DNA from 4 places in the Serratia grimesii genome. Region 1 is predicted to be linked to each of the others. Evidence: predicted binding sites of a transcription regulator. Region 1 holds the regulator's gene; each other region holds the start of a gene.
The links. Region 1 encodes CRP, which controls carbon source genes, mostly activating them, when cyclic AMP is high. Its sites were predicted from a motif close to ATGTGANNNNNNTCACAT; they were not measured.
Positions count from the first base shown of each region.

Region 2: a site for CRP is predicted at 2,275-2,292, ahead of aaeR (HTH-type transcriptional activator AaeR). Genes of this name have one in related genera too.
Region 3: a site for CRP is predicted at 1,812-1,829, ahead of msrB (peptide-methionine (R)-S-oxide reductase MsrB). Genes of this name have one in related genera too.
Region 4: a site for CRP is predicted at 2,395-2,412, ahead of SGBXF1_RS03870 (PTS sugar transporter subunit IIB). Genes of this name have one in related genera too.

Region 1 is NZ_LT883155.1:4,786,153-4,790,365, reverse strand. Features, by position in the region: gene argD (bifunctional acetylornithine/succinyldiaminopimelate transaminase) at 1-41, shown strand, start outside; gene SGBXF1_RS22415 (YccS/YhfK family putative transporter) at 79-2,154, opposite strand; gene crp (cAMP-activated global transcriptional regulator CRP) at 2,209-2,841, opposite strand; gene SGBXF1_RS22405 (OsmC family protein) at 3,221-3,628, shown strand; gene SGBXF1_RS22400 (LysR substrate-binding domain-containing protein) at 3,631-4,213, opposite strand, start outside.
Region 2 is NZ_LT883155.1:4,598,681-4,602,893, reverse strand. Features, by position in the region: gene uriH (uridine-preferring nucleoside hydrolase UriH) at 1-513, opposite strand, end outside; gene SGBXF1_RS21520 (zinc ribbon domain-containing protein) at 722-1,009, shown strand; gene SGBXF1_RS21515 (hypothetical protein) at 1,006-1,383, shown strand; gene aaeR (HTH-type transcriptional activator AaeR) at 1,346-2,257, opposite strand; gene aaeX (p-hydroxybenzoic acid efflux pump operon protein AaeX) at 2,691-2,894, shown strand; gene aaeA (p-hydroxybenzoic acid efflux pump subunit AaeA) at 2,902-3,837, shown strand; gene aaeB (p-hydroxybenzoic acid efflux pump subunit AaeB) at 3,837-4,213, shown strand, end outside.
Region 3 is NZ_LT883155.1:2,918,340-2,922,552, reverse strand. Features, by position in the region: gene SGBXF1_RS13765 (D-hexose-6-phosphate mutarotase) at 1-530, opposite strand, end outside; gene gapA (glyceraldehyde-3-phosphate dehydrogenase) at 609-1,604, opposite strand; gene msrB (peptide-methionine (R)-S-oxide reductase MsrB) at 1,953-2,366, shown strand; gene SGBXF1_RS13750 (YeaC family protein) at 2,430-2,702, shown strand; gene chiD (chitinase ChiD) at 2,741-4,021, opposite strand.
Region 4 is NZ_LT883155.1:838,439-842,651, forward strand. Features, by position in the region: gene SGBXF1_RS03855 (aldo/keto reductase) at 1-234, opposite strand, end outside; gene SGBXF1_RS03860 (SDR family NAD(P)-dependent oxidoreductase) at 280-1,083, opposite strand; gene SGBXF1_RS03865 (LysR family transcriptional regulator) at 1,190-2,104, shown strand; gene SGBXF1_RS03870 (PTS sugar transporter subunit IIB) at 2,599-2,916, shown strand; gene chbC (PTS N,N'-diacetylchitobiose transporter subunit IIC) at 2,928-4,213, shown strand, end outside.

The DNA of each region.
Region 1 (4,213 bases):
CATTGTTTGAGTTGGCCGTGCAGGATGTGATTAACGCTTAATGCGTTGTCTTGATAACGGGGGCGCCATACGGCGCCCTTATTGATCGCGGAGTTTACGCTTCAGCCAAATGCCATGATGTGGGCGTTGGCTCCAGGCCAATGACGAGATGGTATGCATGACGCTCAGGTGCGACAAAATACGCCGCAGGTGGCGTTCCATTTCGGTCACCGGCATATCAGGGTGCAAATCCGGCGGCTGCATAATGCTGTTGCCACTGCTTGGCCCGTCGTACTCCAGCCGTTGCTGACAGCTTTGCAGCGCAATCTCACAAGATTGCAGATATTCCTCCGCCAGTTTTGGCGTCAGCATATAGTGCTCGCGCGCCAGAATAGTCATCGCATTAAGGTGTTCGACAATAAACTGGCTGTGTGTCACCCACAGGCGCATATCCGCCAGATAGCTCGATTCAAATCCCGGTTCCTGCATCGCCTGATTCAATGAGGTGAAAAGCGCATTGTGCGCCTGATTGACCTGCATACGGGCATAGGCCAGTGCACTGGGGTCGGGTTCTTGCTCTTCCAGCAGCAAACGCAATGCCTGTTGATCGTTCTCCAGCGCCTGGTGGGCGTTTTTACGCAGCAAGCCGCTTTGCCACTGCGGCCACAACCAGATGGTGCTACCGAACACCAGCACACACCCAATCAAGGTATCGATCAGGCGCGGTACCAAGAAATGGGTGCCGTTTAGCGCCAGTAATTGCAAGGTGTAGACCGCTGTCACCGTAAAGCCAATCACCGCCAGCCCGTAGTTTTTACGCGAGACCAAGTAGGCGAGCAGAGTGATCACCAACATCACGCTGAGCGTTTCTGCCTCAGGCAGCTGCAATTGCAGCAGGCCAGCAGCGATCACCAGCCCGACCAAAGTACCGAGTGCACGGTGCTGGATACGTACCCGGGTGGCGTTATAGCCGTTCTGGCTCACCAGCATGATGGTCAACAGGATCCAGTAAGGTTTAGGCAGGTTGAAAACCATCCCGAGGCTACTGCCCGCAGCAAGTGTGACACCCAATCGCGCCGCATTGCGCAGGGCGTTGGATTTGAATGACAGATAGCTGACCAAGGCGGGCCAGAAAGGCAGGCGGTTTTGATTGGCCATCAAATCGCGACGGTAAAGTGGGTGCTGGGTGCGCAGCAGACGGGCGATGCGACTGAAATGGTAGTAACAGAACTGCCCAACCGGGTTGTCTGGGTGCTGCGTCGCCACTTTTTCTAGTGCCGCCAGTTCATTGTCCATATTGAAGCGCTGAGAATGCTGGTGATAAAGAATATCGTGCGCCACCGTGCGCAGGCGGCCGGCAATCACCTGTGCATTACGGCGGATGATCGCTTCGGCTTGGCTCTGTTCCACCAGTTTTTGCACTTCTTCCGGTAGATGCAGGCTGACGGTAATGTGTTCCTGCAAATCCAGTGCGACCTGAAAAGTACGCTGCAGGCGCTTTTGCTCGAGGTTACTGGCGTGCGGTAGAAAGTTAAGCTGCTGATACAGCAGGGTGATTAGATCCATCACTTTTTGCTGGCGCACCAACAGGGGCGGTAACGCGGTCTGTGGATCGGTATGTTGGGTCAGCAGCGAATATTTGGCTTCAAAGTAATCTGCCAGTTCCAGATAGAGCTGATTGAGCGACTCGCGCATCGGTTGCTCTTTCCACAGCGTGAACCAAAACCAGGTAAACAGGCCGTACCAGGCTGTGCCCACGACGTATAGCAACGGTGCGTGCCAAAGCGGAACTGTACCGGCCATGCTGAGAGAAAAGATGGCAGCAACCAGCGAGGCGGGTAGCAGGCGGGCATGTAACGGGCTGATTTCACCGCTTACGCCGAGGAGCAGCGCCAGGCCGAGCATCAGTACCGGCAACGGCAGGTGCCACAGCAATGCTTGCTGCAATAGCAGGCTGCTGAGTGCAAATAGCGAACCACCGACGATCAGGCGTTTGAAGAAGCGTTTGTGAGGGGTATCCAGCCCGGCAATATTACAGCAGGCAGGAACCAGAGAAAATAACAGTCCGTATTGCAGTTGGCCGATCAACAGGCCGAGTAGCACTGGCAGGCACAGCACCAGCGTTTGCCGCAGTGCGTAATTGACTTCCGGGTGGTAAATCAGTCGGCGCCACATGATGACTTGGGGCATAAAAAAACGGCGCGAAACATCGCGCCGTTTTTTCAGTGATTAACGCGTGCCGTAAACGACAATAGTTTTGCCGTGCGCGGAGATCAGGTTTTGATCTTCCAGCATTTTCAGAATACGGCCAACGGTTTCACGTGAACAACCGACGATCTGGCCAATTTCCTGGCGAGTAATTTTAATCTGCATACCATCAGGATGGGTCATGGCATCAGGTTGTTTTGCCAGGTTCAGCAGTGTTTGCGCGATACGGCCTGTAACGTCGAGGAAGGCGAGGTTACCCACTTTCTCAGACGTTATCTGCAGACGGTTTGCCATCTGGGCTGACAGGCGCATCAGGATGTCTGGGTTGACCTGAATTAGCTGGCGGAATTTCTTGTAGGAAATTTCAGCCACTTCACAGGCGGTTTTCGCCCTAACCCAGGCGCTACGCTCCTGACCTTCTTCAAATAATCCAAGCTCGCCGATGAAATCCCCCTGGTTAAGGTAGGACAAAATCATCTCTTTACCTTCTTCATCCTTAATCAGCACCGCGACGGAGCCTTTAACGATGTAGTAAAGCGTTTCGGCCTTTTCACCTTGGTGAATCAGCGTACTTTTGGATGGATATTTGTGGATATGGCAATGAGACAGGAACCATTCGAGAGTAGGGTCTGTTTGCGGTTTGCCGAGAACCATTCGCTGTTATCCTCTGTTGTTATCGCTGCCTTGTGTCACAGGGGTCAGAGTTCCCTGTAAAACCTGTTGTCGCCGTTGTTTTAATGGTGGCTATCAGCAGATTTTGAGGCGTGTCATAAATATACGCTGTCGCTCTAGCATATTAACTTGCCGGGAGAGCTGCAAGCTACATTCTGTTAACATACCGGTAAAGGAGCCTTTCCCTGGGAGTTTCCCTGAAATCAGTGTCCCGGAAAGATTTATTGCGGCTCTGTTTGTAGCACAGAGTGAGGCGGGTGTCTTGTGTTGTCTCGCTTCAGCATGATTAGCATCAGGTTCCGTTGCCAGTTTCTATGCGAAAGCGTACCCTGATTTTAAGAAATTAACCGGAGTGACCAGCATGCAGGCAAGAGTTAAGTGGGTGGAAGGGTTAACGTTTCTGGGTGAGTCCGCGTCTGGCCATCAGGTATTGATGGACGGCAATGCGGGCGATAAAGCGCCTAGCCCGATGGAAATGGTGCTGATGTCGGTGGGGGGGTGCAGTGCTATCGATGTGGTGTCGATCTTGCAAAAAGGGCGTAATGATGTGCGCGACTGCGAGGTCAAGCTGACTTCTGAACGACGTGAAGAAGCACCGCGTTTGTTCACCCATATCAACCTGCATTTTATCGTGACCGGTAAGGATCTGAGTGACAAAGTCGTTGAGCGGGCGGTGAACCTCTCGGCAGAGAAATACTGCTCGGTGTCATTGATGCTGAGTAAGGCCGCCAGTGTGACTCACAGCTTCGAGATCCGCGACGTAGCCTGACCCTACCAGCTGTAGCGTTGGCAATGGGTACGTAATAAATCGAGAAATCGCCGCGCCGTCACTGTCAGCGGCGATTTTTGCGAATACAGCACGCCATATTGCGCCTGTGGCAAAGTGTCGATAGGCAGGATTGCCAATTTTCCCCGCAAAGAGAATGGGTTGCTCATCGCCCGCGCCACGATAGTCAAACAGTCCGTTTCCAACACCATGTTCAGTCCACAGACTACAGAATCCGAACGAATCGGCGCATGGGTCAACTGTTGATAAAAGTTTCCGAGTACTGACTGTAATTGATGATAATACCCCATGTCGGTTTCCGGCAGCAGCCACTTGGCTTGCCGCAAATCATCCAGCGACGTTGCCTGCGCCAGCGGGTGCCCATCACGTGCGATAATGCAAAATGGCGCGTTGAATAACGGCTCATGACACATTTCTTCCAGCGGAAGTCCTGGGCTAACAGTGCCGACGACGAAATCCAGTCTCCCCTCACGCAAGGCCGGCAACAGAGTAGATAGCTGCGCTTCGCGGATTATCAGGTTGGCTTGCGGGAACTGACATTTGAACGCATCTACCAGCCCTGGCAGT
Region 2 (4,213 bases), 190 kb from region 1:
CGGATCGATCTTGATATTAAATTCTGCCACCGCGCTCCAGTTGCCCACGTGGTAGCCGCCGCCCATCAGCACTACTTCCTTCACGCGTTCGGCAATGCGTGGCTCTTTACGCACCGCCATTGCGATATTAGTCAGGCCGCCGGTCGGGACGAGCGTCACGCTACCTGGCGGGTGAGCCATGATGGTGTCGATGATCAGATCTACCGCATGGCAGGGTTCCAGCGCCAATGTTGGTTGTGGCAGCACTGGGCCATCCAGGCCGGATTCGCCATGGATATCGGGTGCGACTTCTATCTGGCGTACCAGCGGGCGCGGGCAGCCGGCAGCAAAGGGCACGCCGGTAATATTGGCGATGCGTGCGACGGCCAGTGCGTTACGGGTGACCTTATCCAGTGTTTGATTACCTACTACGGTAGTCACCGCCAGCAGATCAATCTGCGGGTTACCCCAGGCCAGCAGCATGGCGATCGCATCGTCATGCCCTGGATCGCAGTCCAGTATGATTTTTTTCATTTTTATTCCTGATGCAGGGAGAGGTTCTCGCAGCATAGCGCACCGACGGCAGGCGAGGTAATGACCGATAATGCTTTTTGTTAACCACATCAAAGCGTTGCTGATTCGGTGATGTAATGAAACGTAAATCCCCTTCATGGCACTTTACCCTGGAGTTTACTCCAGGGTTTATTGTGAGGCCTGGCGAAATGCAGAGAGGAGAGGCGCGATGAGCATGTTGAAAAAGCTCTTGGGGCAAGGCGGTTTCGGTGGCGTGCATCAACGTTCGGGACATGGCCGGGGGCATCATGGCAACCGTTATAATCAGTATGGCGATCAGGGGCCACAATGCCTGCAATGTCAGGCGCCTAACAAGCCCGGTGCGCGTTATTGCCACCGTTGTGGGCAACCTTTTGAGACGGCAGCATCACAATGCAACGGATGTTCTGCACCGCTGCCACCGGGCAGCCGTTTTTGCCAACAATGCGGCAAGGCGGTCAATGGGGGACAGTCATGACGAAACGTGGATGGAGTGTGATAGTGCTGTTGGTTGCCATGGCGTTATGGACGCTGTTGGCGTGGGGAGCCTCTGGTATCTTGGGTTGGCTACCTGCACTGACAGGGCTAGCGCAGAGTGGGTCGGCGCAGTTGGCGCCACAGCTTACCGGTTTGCTCAACCTGGTTCCGCAGACGCTGTTGGATAGCGGGTTACCATGGTTGCAGCAACTGGGGAACTGGCTGGCGGGCTCTTTCCCGCTGCTGCTTACCTGGGCGGGATATGTCGTCTGGTTGATCTGGGGGCTAGGCATGCTGGCATTACTGGTACTTGGTGCCTTGGTGCGCCGTGTTCTGCTTAGCGATAGCCCTGATAGACTTCCCCCACGCGCTTAAAGTAATCGGTAAGGTAGTTGATGCACACTTGTACCTTGAGTGGCAGTTTATCTTTCTCGGTGTACACGGCATATACCGGGCGAGGATCCGAATGATAACTTTTGAAAAGGATCTCGATCTCGCCACGTTTGATCTCTTCGATCACCCACATCAGCGGTGCATAGGCAATGCCTGCCCCGGCTTTTAACCAGCGGATCATGGTCTGTGAATCGTTGGTGACAAAACGCCCTTGCGGTGCAATACGTGTGCTGATGCCTTCCGGTGCGATCAGCTCGAATTCACTATCCGGTCGCACGCTGTATTCCAGCCAGGAAAAATTGACCATGTCGCTCGGTTTTTGTGGCGTACCGTATTGGCTAAGATAGCTTTTGGCGGCACACACCACCATTGGCATTGAACCCAGGCGTTTGGAAAATAGGCTGGAGTCTTGCAGCGCACCCGTGCGAATCACCACGTCCAGTCCATCGGCGATCAAATCCGGTGCTGGGATGCCAGTGACCAGGTTCACTGTCAGGCCGGGATACTCTTTCAGCATATCGGCGGTCATGGTGGCCAATACGTTTTGCGCCATGGTGGATGAACTGCCAATACGCAACGTGCCGGTCGGCGTATTGTTAAATGCGTACAGTTGTTCGTGCACTTCGCTGACTTCCAGCAACATGCGGCGACACCCCTGATAGTAAATTTTCCCGGCTTCTGTCAGGCCAATACTGCGTGTGCTGCGATTAAGCAGTTTAACCTGTAGTTCATTCTCCAGTTTGGAGACGGTCTGGCTGATAGATGAAACGCTCATATCGAGCTGACGCGCAGCCGCCGTAAACGACCCGCATTCAACCACTTTGGCGAATACCGACATCCGTTTTAGTCTTTCCATTATTCACTCTGGCTTAAAAGTGATTTAGATCACAGATTGTTGATGAGTTGATAGTAAGCAAGCTAATATAACGTAGTCGGGTGGAAAGACCTTATCAACGCGCGAGTGTGATCGGCAGCGTCATAGTGGCCGAACCCTCCGGTATCCTCGCAATTCCTATCGCGGATGTACGTTCCAGAGTTTACTCTTTTTTCAGGTTCCTGACCTGTCTGGGCCGGAATTTGTGGTGCGTGTCAGCTAAAATGTAAAGAGAATGTGAATGGAGATATACCCTATAGCTTTCAAGTTGCAGTTAGGCGCCCAGCTCGCTCATCCCCAGGCGCTTACTTTAGTAAGTCACTGGGGTGAGCGAGTGCAGGTAACAACACTGCAACTTGAAAGATGACGGGTATGGAGGTTAACGCCCGGTGCAGTGAGTGATAAGGAAAAATTGATGAGTTTGCTTCCGGTTATGGTCATTTTCGGACTGTCGTTTCCCCCGGTCTTTTTTGAGTTGCTGGTTTCGCTGGCGCTGTTTTTTTTGCTGCGCCGTCTGCTGCAGCCCACTGGGATTTACGATTTTGTCTGGCATCCAGCGTTGTTTAATACCGCGCTGTATTGCTGTTTGTTCTATCTGATTTCATGTTTTTTCGTTTGAGGTCGCTGTGAAAAATTTTTCAATAAAAATAGCCCGAATCGCGATCACACTGATTCTGGTCCTGCTGGGGATAATCGCCATATTCAAAGCTTGGGTGTTCTACACCGAATCCCCCTGGACACGAGACGCCAAGTTTACCGCTGACGTAGTGGCGATAGCCCCGGACGTCACCGGTCTGCTGACTGACGTGCCGTTAGTGGATAACCAATTGGTGAAGAAAGGGCAGGTACTGTTGGTTATCGATCAGCCGCGTTATCAACAGGCATTGGCGGAAGCCAGCGCCGATGTTGCCTATTACCAGACGCTGGCAGCGGAAAAAAGGCGTGAAGCCGGCCGCCGCGTACGCTTAGGTGTGCAGGCGATGTCGCAAGAAGAGATCGATCAGGCGAATAACGTACTGCAGACGGTCGAACATCAGTTAGCGAAGGCCGTAGCGACGCGCGAACTGGCGCAGCTGGATCTGGAACGCACCACGGTACGTGCACCCGCTGACGGCTGGATCACCAACCTGAACGTACACGCTGGCGAATACATTACACGTGGTTCAGTGGCTGTGGCACTGGTGAAGAAAAACAGCTTCTACATTCTGGCCTATCTGGAAGAAACCAAGCTCAATGGCCTGAATAAAGGCGATCGTGCAGAGATCACTCCGTTGGGCAGTGACCGTATTATGCACGGCACCGTGGATAGCGTGGCCGCTGCCGTTAACAACAGTAGCAGCACCGTGAACAGTAAAGGGCTGGCGTCAATCGACAGTAATCTGGAATGGGTGCGTTTGGCACAGCGCGTGCCAGTGAAAATTCTGTTGGACGATAAAGACCAGTTACACCCTTATCCGGCCGGGACCACCGCCACGGTGGTGATCACCGGTAAGAATGATCGCGCTGTCGATAGCGGCTCACCTTTTGTGCGTTTGATGCATCGGCTGCGTGAGTTCGGTTAATGAATAACCCAACCTTTATCCGGCTGAGATTTGCCTTCAAGCTCAGTTTTGCGGTGGTGTTTGCGCTGTTCGTCGGCTTCCATCTCAATCTGGAAACCCCACGCTGGTCGGCGATGACCGCCGCCATCGTGGCCGCCGGTACGGCCTTTGCGGCGGGCGGCGAGCCTTTTTCCGGTGCTATTCGCCATCGCGGTTGGCTGCGTATTATCGGCACATTCATCGGCTGCTTTGTCGGCATAGCGATTATCGTCACTACGGCGCGTGCGCCGGTAGTGATGTTGCTGCTGTGCTGCATCTGGGCTGGCTTCTGTACCTGGCTTTCCTCTCTGGTTAAAGTTGAAAACTCCTATGCCTGGGGCCTGGCGGGTTATACCGC
Region 3 (4,213 bases), 1.9 Mb from region 1:
AGACCGGCGACTTTAACCTGTTCAATATCACCGATCTGGAAATACGTGTGCAGTGCAGCGGTTGCCTGATAGTCGCCATGGGATTCCAGTTCGATTTCACACTCTTCACCCAATTTGAAGCGGGCAATCAGTGTAAAAGCGTGTGGCCATAAGCTGCGAGTTTGCTCATTATCTTTCAGTGTGAATGTCAGGATGACACCGTTCTCGTCTTCGTCATGCGCCGTTAGGCCCCATGGCTGATTGCGGGCGAAACCGTGCGAGGGTTTTGCCACCGGACCAAACCAGGGCCAGCAAATAGGTACGCCACCACGGATGGCATTTCCTTTTTTAAACGGCGTGTTGTTGCTCAGCCAAATAGCGGGTTTTGCACCACTAGGTTGCCAGGCCAACAGATGCGCACCTTGCAATGAGATTGCTGCGCGTACTTTGGGGTGGGAAACCACCACCACAGGCAGTTCGTCGAGCTGACGCTGGCTGATGTAAGGTGAAATTTGTTCGGTAACGGGTAGGGTGAAAATCTTTTCGTTCATCAGATTGCCTTTTGTTCGCCGTAGAAACAAAAAAGGGCGACACAAATGTCGCCCTCATCATCACTTAACATCAATCCATTATTTGGAGATGTGAGCGATCAGATCCAGAACCTTGTTGGAATAGCCAGTTTCGTTGTCGTACCAAGAAACCAGTTTCACGAAGGTGTCGCTCAGTGCAATACCGGCTTTAGCATCGAATACAGAAGTCAGAGTTTCACCGTTGAAATCGGTAGAAACTACTTCGTCTTCGGTGTAGCCCAGCACGCCTTTCAGCTCGCCTTCAGAAGCGGCTTTAATAGCAGCACAGATTTCTTTGTAAGAAGCTGGTTTAGCCAGACGAGCAGTCAGGTCAACCACAGACACGTTCGGAGTTGGAACGCGGAACGCCATACCGGTCAGTTTGCCGTTCAGTTCTGGGATAACTTTACCTACAGCTTTAGCTGCACCGGTAGAAGAAGGGATGATGTTTTGGGATGCGCCGCGGCCGCCGCGCCAGTCTTTGTGAGACGGGCCATCAACAGTTTTCTGAGTTGCGGTAGTTGCATGCACAGTGGTCATCAGCGCTTCAACGATACCGAACTTGTCGTTGATAACTTTAGCCAGTGGTGCCAGGCAGTTGGTGGTGCAAGAAGCGTTAGAAACGATTTCCTGACCTGCGTAGGATTTGTGGTTCACACCCATAACGAACATTGGAGTGTCGTCTTTGGATGGGCCAGTCAGAACAACTTTCTTAGCGCCTGCAGCGATGTGTTTACGCGCAGTTTCGTCAGTCAGGAACAGGCCTGTTGCTTCAGCAACGACGTCAACGTTGACTTCGTTCCACTTCAGGTTAGCCGGATCTCTTTCTGAGGTACAACGGATGGTTTTGCCGTTAACAACCAGGTGGCCGTCTTTAACTTCTACAGTGCCGTTGAAGCGGCCGTGAGTAGAGTCATATTTCAGCATGTAAGCCATGTACTCTGCGTCTAACAGGTCGTTGATTGCAACGATTTCGATGTCAGAACGTTCTTGAGCAGCACGAAAAACAATGCGACCGATACGGCCAAAACCGTTGATACCTACTTTGATAGTCATATATTCCACCAGCTATTTGTTAGTGAATAAAAGGTTGCTTGTAAAATTACAAAAACCTTACCAAGCGTCAAGCGGAATCGTGTCAATTCTTGCTGCAAATCAAACCTGGGACGCTGGTTTGAGTGCTTATTGCACATTCCGTTTGCGTTCGGCCTCATCCGTTATATGGGGTCAAACCGCTAAGTATAAAGTCAGCCTGTTTAATATATGTGATCGGTATCACATATCGTTATGGCGTGACCTTTATGGGCTACAGTTTAGGCCAAAAACCGCTGCAGTGTTGTTAATTTTTTGTTATTATTACTCATTGTTTTCGTTGACATTATCCACATTCAGAGAATCGCACAAATGGCTAAAGAGACAACCCCTGACCATCCGGGCACGGAACTGAATGAAATCCAACGTTATGTGACCCAAGAGCGTGGTACTGAGGCTCCGTATTCCGGTAAATTACTGCACAACAAACGCGAGGGCGTGTACCATTGTCTGTGCTGTAACCAGCCGCTGTTCTACTCCGACAGCAAGTATGACTCCGGTTGTGGCTGGCCAAGCTTCTATGAGCCGGTATCTGACGATGCTATTCGTTATCTTGATGATAATACGCACAATATGCATCGCGTTGAAATTCGCTGTGGTCATTGTGATGCGCATTTGGGGCATGTTTTCCCGGATGGCCCGCAACCGACCGGCGAACGTTTTTGTGTTAATTCCGCGTCGCTGAGCTTTACCGACGGCGAGAACGGTGAAAAAACGGCAGGCTAACGATTATTCAGTTAGAAAAATCGATTCAGCTAATTATTCTTCCACGAGTGAGGAAGGGCTCTGATGGACGTGAAAGATCTGATTGCCGCCATGACGCCGGAAATCTATCAACGCCTGGTATTGGCGGTTGAATTGGGTAAATGGCCGGATGGTGTCGCGTTGACCCCGGAACAGAAAGAAAATAGCCTGCAGGCGGTGATGCTGTGGCAGTCATTGCACAATACTGATCCGCAGCATATGAGCATCGACACTGACGGCCAGATAGTGATGAAGAGTAAGCAAGAACTGAAACAGCAGTTCATTGCAGAACCGCTGGTCAAGTTAAAGCCGCAGTAAATCTGACAGCGGGGCGATGCTGCCATCGCCCCGTTGATTTAACGTTTCACGTTATTAATTCCCAGTGATTCCGCCAGTTGATGTGCCAACCGGTTATTGTCATCTGCACCATATTCCCAGAACATCGCGCCCCCCAGCCCTTTGCTTTTGATGTAGTCCGCTTTGAGCTCAACCGAGCGCGGGTTTTCGTACGAAATAGCAAATAGCGGCTTGCCTTCGGCAGATTTCATCGTCAGATAAGGGACCTGAGCATCGCTGTCCCAATGTGCGGTGAAGCGCCGCTGCGGATCGTTTAACAGTTTGCTGACGATATCGTTGTATTTGAAATAGCTGTCCTTGGTCAGATCCAAGCCCATGGACTTGAACACGGCAATTTCACGGGCAGTGAAATAGGGTTGGGTGACTGGGTTTTTAGCCGCGTCTGGCTTGTCCCAATCTATACCCGGTTCTGTCGCCCGTTTTGGTACCCGGCCATAGAAACCGATACCCAGGTTCAATTGCGCGGGCTTTAACCCTGCGGCCAAATAGTTATCCACGACAAAATTGGCGCTGTAACGATCGGCGGCAGCGACAGTCGGCCACTGTTTGGAGTCATACAGATTAGAGTTGAAGTATTGGGTGCCGTACGCCATGTCATAGGTCATCAGGTTGATGTAGTCGAGGTAGGGCGCAATGCCCTTGACATCCACCCATTCCTGCGGACTTTTCACGTTGGCGCCGACGGCGATGGTCAGCAATTTGCCTTTGTCCAGAGCCTTATGCAGTTCCCCCAGCAAGAAGGTGAAGTTAGCGCGATCCGCCGGCTGACTTTCGACCAAGCCCCAGGCACCGTTCACCGGGTACTCCCAATCGAGGTCGATTCCGTCCAGGTGATATTGCTTAATGACCTGCTGTACCGAACGAATAAAAACGGCACGGCTTTCAGGTGTCGCAGCAGCACCGGAGAACCCGCGAGCACCCCAGCCACCAACGGACAGCAACACTTTCAGTTCAGGGTTTTGCTTACGAAGAACGGGCAGCAAGTGCAGATCGGCCATCACTTTGGGTGACAGATAAATTTGGTGCAGACGAGCGGGATCTTTGAGTGCCGGATTGGTTTCCTGCTTCTCGTCGTTGTAGATCAGGCCGAATGAGTAATTGAGGTGGGTGATTTGTGTGACGTCCAGCTTATTGATATCGCCACCGGGGCCTGCAGTAACGTCACCCCCACCGTTGAAATAACCAACGGACAGATAAGAAGCAGCGTGAGCCATACTGGTTCCAGCCATACCAAGCTGTACCGCTACCAGTAAAGGCAGCAGCTTACGGGTTAATGCCATGTCATCTCCTTTGGTCGGCAAGGCCGACCGAAACCGCCTAAGGCGGTAACATAAAGCCGGGCTCAATGGGCCCCGGATGCGTATAACTCATTGATGCAATGCATCACTGTTCATAACAGCAAAAGCACTGCATGCGAACAAGATGTAATCACAGGAGAATGGTCGGAATGTGAGCGATGTCGAGGTTTCAAA
Region 4 (4,213 bases), 1.1 Mb from region 1:
GCGTGCAAAGTCCTTCAACGCGCGCCCGAGAATGAGTTCGCTCTCGCCAGAAGAATAGATATTTGCAGTGTCGAAAAAGTTAATGCCTGATTCCAGAGCCGCCCGGATGAAAGGACGGGCTTGATCCTCCTGCAATACCCAAGGGCGCCAGCTAGGTTCCCCATAAGTCATACACCCCAGACAAAGTTTGGAGACTTTCAAACCGCTATTACCAAGGCGAACATAGTTCATCATCTTCCCTCCTGGGGGCGTCGGGTTGGGTAAATACAGGGTTATCTCTCAACGAATTCCGGCGATGGTATAACCGCCGTCCACCAAAATACTTTGCCCGGTGACAAAGCGGGCATCATCCGTTGAAAGCCAGACGGCGACATCACCGATGTCTTCAGACTGGCCCAATCGTTGGGCAGGCGTATGTGCGATGAACGGTGTGAATGCGGATGGATCAGATATGCTGCTATGGGCCATTGGTGTGTCGATGATGCCGGGATTGATGTTGTTGATCCGGATAGCTTGATTGCCATATTCGAGTGCAACCGCGCGGATCAGCGCATCGAGCGCGCCCTTGCTGGCAGAATAACTTGATGAGCCGGCAAGCGCGCCTTTGGCAAGCCAGGACGAAGTATTGACGATCACACCGCCTGAATTTTGCGCCAGAAAAGTCTCGACCTCGTATTTAATCGATAACCAGACACCTCGGAGATTGGTGGCAATCACCGTATCGAAATCTGCGCTGGTTTGCTGATGGATAGGGGCAAAGTTGCCGAGAATGCCGGCGTTGTTGAAGGCAATATCAAGTCGTCCGTAGTGAGAGGTCACTGTGGCGAGCAGGCGGCGGACATCCTCTTCCTGCGAGACGTCCGCAACGACGGCCAGCGCATCTCCGCCAGCGAGAGAAACCTCATGGGCGGTGGCATCTAGCTCAGCGTAACGACGCCCAGCCAAAGCCACTTTTGCCCCTTCCCGGGCATAGGCCAGTACTGCGGCGCGCCCGATACCTGTCCCCCCGCCGGTGACCAGTACGACTTTGCCTTCCAAACGTTTGTGCGGGGTGGTATGTACAGAATCAGCGTATTGAGTCATGGCATTAATACTCAGTTATTGAACACCTCGCCATGCTATGTTGTTGCAAAAAAGATAACTATCCGTTAAAAATTCACTTCACTATTAGATTATTTATATCAATCCAATGAAAAAAACCGACTTGTCAGGGCTGGCGGCCTTTGTGACCATCGCCAAAGAGCGCAGTTTCAGGCGAGCTGCCGCCAGGCTTGGCGTTACACCGCCGACACTCAGTCATACCATGCGTGATTTGGAGGCGCAGGTTGGCATCCGTTTGTTGAATCGGACTACACGCAACGTATCAACAACAGAGGCGGGCGAGCATTTGTTGTCGAAGTTGGCTCCGGTATTTGCCGATATCGATACGGCGCTGGAGAGCCTGAATACCTTTCGCGATCGGCCACAGGGGTTGGTGCGGATCAATGCGCCACGAACGGCAATCGAACTTGCGCTGGTGCCGCATTTAGGGCGACTGGCCCGAGATTACCCAGGAATTACGCTGGAAATTGTGGCGCAAGAGGGCTTTGCCAATATCGTTGAACAAGGCTTTGATGCCGGTATCAGGCTTGGCGAGGATCTACACAACGACATGCGAGCTGTGCGCGTTACTCCTGATTTACGAATGGCTATTGTGGCAACACCTGAATATTTCCAACAGAATGGAAAGCCAAATCATCCCGAAGACCTGTTGAATCATCGCTGTATAGGATGGCGAAAAATTGCTTCGGGAGAACTCTACAAATGGAAGTTTCAAAAAGGTGCTCAAGTGCTTTCTGTTTCAGTGAATAGCTTGCTGATACTCGATGATGCGAGATTGATGTTGCAGGCCGCGTTAGATCACGCAGGCATTGCTTTCGCCATTGAGGAAGAAGTGAGTGAACATCTGGCAGCAGGGCGGCTGGAGCAAGTGATGGCCGATTGGTGCGCACCATTCCCAGGTTTTTATCTTTACTATCCGAACCGCAGAAACCATCCCGTAGCATTGACGACGGTGATCAACGTAGTGCGTTATCCCAACCAGGTGATCCGTCCCGAAGAGTAATGTGCTCTGCCTGAGCCCGATCAGTCAAATTCCTTTCCCCAAAACACCAATCATTTACCACCGCTGTAGCATCGCTTGCATCGTCATATCTTGATGATGCGCGCTAATCAAGGTCGAACTATTTTTTGTTCATCAATCACTCGATGGATGACCCCGCGCATAGAATTATCCATAAACATTCTGCATGTTTATAACTTATTGTTTATAATTGTTATTTGTTTGTTTTCGATGAATTCATTCAACAATTAAAGGTTATTTGGGAGATGGATCACACTATTTTTTTATGTGAAATGTGAAGAGGGTCAATCGACAAGGTCAAGCAGAGACGGTTCTTTATACTGATGGCTTACCGGTCCACTTCGATGCCTCCGTATACTGTCTGTAACCAGGGCAACGTAACGGAAGTTTTCATAAGGAATGTGCGTGAGGCAATAGCTATTGCATCTGGCAAACAAATGACATGGGGCTTTTTTGATTATCTTGAGGGACTTGGTATGGAAAAGAAAAAAATCTATCTGTTTTGTTCTGCCGGTATGTCGACTTCCCTGCTGGTTTCGAAAATGAAAGCGCAAGCCGAGAAGTACGAAGTGCCGGTGATCATTGCCGCTTATCCTGAGGCACTGGCGGCAGAAAAGGGCGCTGAAGCAGATTTGATCCTTCTGGGGCCGCAGATTGCCTACACGCTTGCCGAAGTACAAAAACAATTGCCGAATAAGCCCGTTGAAGTGATTGATTCTGCTTTATACGGCAAGCTCGATGGCCTTGGCGTGTTGAAGGCTGCGGTCGCCACCATAAAAAAAGCTAACCAATAAAGGGGACTGCCGTGAATACGTTAATTGCCTCGTTGGAAAAGGTCATACTGCCTTTTGCTGTGAAAATTGGTAAACAGCCCCATGTTAATGCCATCAAAAACGGGTTCATTCGTTTAATGCCACTGACGTTGACCGGGGCGATGTTCGTTCTGATCAACAACGTGTTTCTCAGTTTCGGTGAAGGGTCGTTCTTCTTTTCATTGGGCGTGCGGCTGGATCCGTCCACCATTGAAACGCTGAATGGCTTGAAGGCCATCGGAGGCAGCGTTTATAACGGCACCCTGGGCATTATGTCCCTGATGACGCCATTCTTTATCAGTATGGCTTTGGCTGAAGAGAGAAAGGTCGACCCATTAGCGGCAGCACTGCTGGCGGTGGCTGCCTTTATGACCGTAACCCCGTTCAGCGTCGGTGAAGCCTATGCCGTTGGCGCTAACTGGCTGGGTGGTGCCAACATCATCTCCGGTATGGTGATCGGCCTGGTCGTGGCTGAAATGTTTGCCTTTGTGGTTCGCCGCAACTGGGTGATCAGCCTGCCAGACAGCGTACCTTCTTCAGTGTCGCGCTCGTTCTCTGCGTTGATCCCGGGCTTTATTATTTTGTCCATTATGGGTGTGCTGGCTTACTGCCTCACGCTGTGGGGAACCAACTTCCACCAAATCATCATGGACAGCATCTCCGCACCGTTGGCGAAAATGGGCAGTGTGGTGGGATGGGTATATGTGATGTTCTCCTCGCTGCTGTGGTTCTTCGGTGTGCATGGTTCGATGGCACTGGCGGCATTGGACAGCGGTATCATGACCCCATTCGCACTGGAGAACGTTGAACTCTACAACAAGTATGGTTCTGTCGAAGCTGCGGTGGCTGCGGGTAAAGAGTTCCACATGTGGGCGAAGCCGTTCGTCGACTCCTACATCTATCTGGGCGGGACAGGTTCAACGCTGGGGCTGATTATCGCTATCTTCATCGCTTCACGCCGTGAGGATTATCGTCAGGTCGCCAAGCTGGCAACGCCATCAGGTATCTTCCAGATTAACGAACCTATCTTGTTCGGCCTGCCGGTGATTATGAACCCAGTGATGTTTATTCCGTTCATCTTGGTTCAGCCAGTATTGACGATTATCACAACGGTGGCTTATTACACCGGGTTGATTCCGCCAATCACCAACATTGCACCATGGACCATGCCGGTTGGTTTGGGAGCATTCTTCAACACCAACGGCAGTATCGTTGCCATGTTGTTGAGTTTCTTCAACCTGGGCGTAGCGACCATGATTTATCTGCCGTTTGTCATGAT